DNA from 2 places in the Staphylococcus warneri genome. Region 2 is predicted to be linked to the other one. Evidence: predicted binding sites of a transcription regulator. Region 2 holds the regulator's gene; the other holds the start of a gene.
What was found. The regulator LexA, encoded in region 2, represses DNA repair genes until DNA is damaged. The targets are predictions, from matches to a motif close to CGAACATATGTTCG.
Positions count from the first base shown of each region.

Region 1 (2,500 bases), 510 kb from region 2:
CAGTATCTTGGCACTGTTGAAGAATATAATGGAAATGTTATAGATTGGAAGAGCTTATATGAAAAAGCACTAAACCACGATTTTGCAGAGGTATTTACAGGTGATATTAAAACGCCAGTAAAGTATGCAAGTAGAGAATTGAAAATGCTTTTTTCACAAGTTGAAGAAGAAATGGTAGAAAATTTTATTAAAGAAGAAATCCCTGAGCAATACCGTGACATATATAGACAAAGGCTACAAGAAGGTAAAGATGATTCATTAGAAGGACAAGTACTTGCTGTTGCGGATAAAATTGATTTACTATATGAAACATTTGGTGAAATCCAAAAACGTAACCCAGAACCTTTGTTTTTTGAAATATATGAAATGAGTTTAGAAACAATTATGCAATTCGATCATTTAGCTTCTGTTCAAGATTTTATTGATAATGTAATTCCTGAAATGCTAACTGAAAACTTCATTCCTAGAACAGAATTACGAGAAACTACGATGACAATACTTAATAAAAGAAACAGGTGAAATAAATGATTTGGTATGCATGTGCTGCATTTTTTCCTTGTATTTTAATAGTACTTTTTAGTGTCGTAACTAAAAACAAATGGATTGGTACCTCTGTTACTTTAATATTAATTGCGACCTCAATATATAAAGGCTTTTTCCATAGTGAATGGATTATATTTATTGATGTTGTATCATTATTAGCGGGTTATTTAATCATAGATCAAATAGAATTCCATAAGAGAGAAGAATAAAACTCAATTAATAAACAAACGGATTGAAAATAAAGTGTATAAAACAAGCATAGTTTGCTAAGCTATGTTTGTTTTTATTTATCTTATAATATAAAAATGTTAGCGAACAAATGTTTGTATTTTATGTTCGAGATTTGTTAAAATAGAAAATAAATTCAGTGCTAATATTTACGTTAACGATATCATCAAAATGATGTATGACAAGAGGTAAACTAGGGAAAGTAATAAGTAAATAACGTATTTAGTGACGATATTCTTTAGAAAAAAATGAGTTCACTAATCTCGAGTGATAGAAGTTGAGTTGTAAACAATGCAGGAGGCGTATGTAGTAATGGTTGAACATTATCCATTCAAATTAAATTCAGAGTTCGATCCTCAAGGTGATCAACCTGAAGCAATAAAGAAAATTGTTAAAGGTGTTAAAGAAGGTAAGAGACACCAAACACTACTTGGTGCAACCGGAACAGGTAAAACATTTACGATGAGTAATGTAATACAACAAGTAGGTAAACCAACCTTGATTATTGCACATAACAAAACATTGGCTGGACAATTATATAGTGAATTTAAAGAATTTTTCCCGGAAAATAGAGTGGAATATTTCGTGAGTTACTACGATTACTATCAGCCAGAAGCTTACGTACCATCGACAGATACATTTATTGAAAAAGATGCGTCTATTAATGATGAAATTGACCAATTAAGACACTCAGCAACGAGCGCATTGTTTGAGAGAGATGATGTTATTATCATAGCAAGTGTGAGTTGTATTTATGGTTTGGGTAATCCAGAAGAATATAAAGATTTGGTTGTCAGTGTGCGTGTGGGCATGGAAATGGAACGTAGCGAATTACTAAGAAAACTAGTTGATGTGCAATATACTAGAAATGATATAGACTTCCAACGTGGTACATTTAGAGTACGAGGCGATGTGGTTGAAATATTCCCTGCTTCAAGAGAAGAAATGTGTATTCGAGTAGAATTTTTCGGTGATGAAGTCGATCGTATTAGAGAAGTGAATTATTTAACAGGCGAAGTTATAAGAGAACGTGAACATTTTGCAATTTTCCCAGCATCCCACTTCGTTACGCGTGAAGAAAAGATGAAAGTTGCAATCGAGAGAATTGAAAAAGAATTAGAAGAACGTTTAAAAGAGTTAAGAGATGAAAATAAACTTTTAGAAGCACAGAGATTAGAACAAAGAACTAATTATGACTTAGAAATGATGCGTGAGATGGGGTTCTGCTCAGGTATTGAAAACTACTCTGTACATTTAACGTTAAGACCACTAGGTTCTACCCCATATACATTGCTTGATTACTTTGGCGATGATTGGTTAATCATGATTGATGAATCACACGTGACACTACCTCAAGTAAGGGGGATGTATAACGGTGATAGAGCACGTAAGCAAGTTTTAGTTGATCATGGATTCAGATTGCCAAGTGCTTTAGACAACAGACCTTTAAAATTTGAAGAGTTTGAAGAAAAAACAAATCAATTAGTCTATGTATCTGCCACACCAGGACCTTATGAAATAGAACATACCGATGAAATGGTAGAGCAGATTATTCGACCTACTGGATTGTTAGATCCAAAAATTGATGTACGTCCAACAGAAAATCAAATTGATGACTTGTTGAGTGAAATTCAAGATAGAATTGATAAAAATGAAAGAGTACTGGTTACTACTTTAACTAAAAAAATGAGTGAAGATTTAACAACATATATGAAAGAAGCAGGAATTA
Region 1 is NZ_LR134269.1:1,955,039-1,957,538, reverse strand. It holds gene EL082_RS09605 (YfbR-like 5'-deoxynucleotidase) at 1-519, shown strand, start outside; gene EL082_RS09600 (CsbA family protein) at 525-752, shown strand; gene uvrB (excinuclease ABC subunit UvrB) at 1,084-2,500, shown strand, end outside.
Region 1: a site for LexA is predicted at 856-869, ahead of uvrB (excinuclease ABC subunit UvrB). Genes of this name have one in related genera too.

Region 2 (2,500 bases):
GTTTGAAATACAAAACGATGAATATGACGTCTTTCACAAAAAGCATATATATACTACTGTCTTCTATGATAAACATGAACAGAATGGTGTCACAGCGTTATATCAAGTAAGTGATGAAATGGAAAATAGACTTCAAGAGCAATATGGTGCACCTTCTAAATCCTTGGAAAAAAGCTTTGAATTACAAGATTTTGATATTGTTAATGCAGAGAGAAAACAAAGACAATTATCAACGTTAAGTTATTCTAAATCCATTTCTAATACTGCTAGAAAGCATAGCAAAGATATGGTGGAAAATAATTATTTTGATCATACAGATTTAAAGAGGAAATCACCATTTGATCGATTGAAAGCAGATCACCATGACTTTAATGCCGCAGGTGAGAATCTAGCCTATGGACAACAAAATAGTATATACGCTCACGAAGGACTAATGAATTCATTAGGGCACAGAAAAAATATACTAAATGATAGCTTCTCAACTTTAGGCGTCGGCGTTGATTTTAATGATCAACGACAACCATATTGGACCGAAAATTATACTGGTTAATCGTTTAAAACAATATATGTTGGGGTACTAATTAGTTGTAAGGAAGTAGATAGAATGTCAACTAAATCAAAACAACAACCTGATATCTTAGAAAAAGTAAAAGAAGTTTTGAACAAGAATCAAAATAAAAAGGATTAGGCATGATGCCTAATCCTTTTTATATATATAGGGGGTTATGAGGATAAAATATGATTACATTTCTCTATATAAACCGATTACTTTTCCAACTACAATAACATTTTCTAAATAAATTGGATCCATCGTACTATTTTCGGGTTGCAATCTATAACGGTTCTTTTCTTTATAAAATCTTTTAACTGTCGCTTCATCGTCTTCTGTCATCGCAACAATAATATCGCCATTTTCTGCGATTGTTTGACTACGAACGATAACTTTATCGCCATCAAGAATACCCGCTTCAATCATACTGTCTCCAACAACATTTAAAATAAAAATATCGCTATTATGTGTGGAAGTTAAATGTTCAGGCAATGGAAAATATTCTTCAATATTTTCAACAGCAGTAATTGGAATACCTGCAGTTACTTTACCGATTACAGGAACATGAATTGTTTCTTCCATACTAATATTATCATTTAATTGTTCGCTAACAATTTCAATTGCTCTAGGTTTAGTAGGGTCACGTTTAATATAGCCTTTTTCTTCTAATCTTGATAAGTGACCATGAACAGTTGAACTTGAAGCCAATCCTACTGCTTCACCAATTTCTCGAACACTTGGTGGATACCCTTTTGATTGAACAATCTGCTTAATGTAATCATATATTTCACTTTGTCTTTTCGTTAATTCTCTCATATATAGGCACTCCCTAGTTTTATTTAAGTTTATTATAGCATCTCTAATAGTAAATAACAAACGTTTGTTCGTTAAAGTGTTGACATGGAACATCTGTTCTGTTAAATTATAAATACAAACAAACGTTCTAGGAGTGAGATTCATGTTAACAAAACAAACAAAGACATTTTTAACATATATAGCAGTATTTTTAGTATCTTGCCTTATCTTTTTAGTATTCTTCTTAAGTGTTAATCAAAGCGCACATTCAGAACAAACGTACGAAATGACAGATCATGAAATTCATCAGAATGCTAACCAAAATGAACATCAAACACCTAATAATAACGGGAACAGCGAACATAAATCTGGGTCTATGTTCGCATTAGCCCACTAAACACTAAAATAGAATAAAAAAGTAAAAGTGAGCGTAACGATTTGGTTATGCTCATTTTTTTGTTATATTCTATGGAAGGTTTATAAACGCTATATTATTATAAGAATATAAAAATATATGATATAAGGTTAGAAATTAACTATGGATATAATTGAACAATAATTGATATGAAAGTAGGAATTTGAATGTCTAAAAATGATTTAAATATTGATAGAATTAATGAATTAGCTAAAAAGAAGAAAGAACAAGGTTTAACCAACGAAGAAGCCAAAGAGCAATCTAAGTTGAGAAAACAATATCTTGATTCATTTAGAGAAGGGTTCAAAAAGCAATTAGAAAACACTAAAGTGATAGATCCAGAGGGTACTGATGTTACTCCTGAAAAATTAAAGAAAATTCAACAGAATAAGAAAGAAAAATAAGCGTGAAATTTTATCATTTTAGATTTATTTTAATAGAAAAACTGAGGGATTTTTCAGATTTTTCTTTATGAATTTATATTAAAATAAGTTATAATTAATTTGAGGTATTATTTGAAGAAGGGAAGAAAATATAATGTTTAATAAAGAAGATCAATTAGCAATCGATACGATTCGTGCTTTAAGTATCGATACAATAGAAAAAGCCAATTCAGGTCACCCTGGTTTACCAATGGGTGCAGCACCAATGGCATACACACTATGGACAAGACACCTAAATTTTAATCCCCAATCTAAAGATTATTTTAACAGAGATAGATTTGTATTATCTGCTGGACA
Region 2 is NZ_LR134269.1:1,446,347-1,448,846, reverse strand. It holds gene EL082_RS07000 (CAP domain-containing protein) at 1-550, shown strand, start outside; gene lexA (transcriptional repressor LexA) at 743-1,366, opposite strand; gene sosA (DNA damage-induced cell division inhibitor SosA) at 1,509-1,742, shown strand; gene EL082_RS06985 (DUF896 domain-containing protein) at 1,928-2,164, shown strand; gene tkt (transketolase) at 2,298-2,500, shown strand, end outside.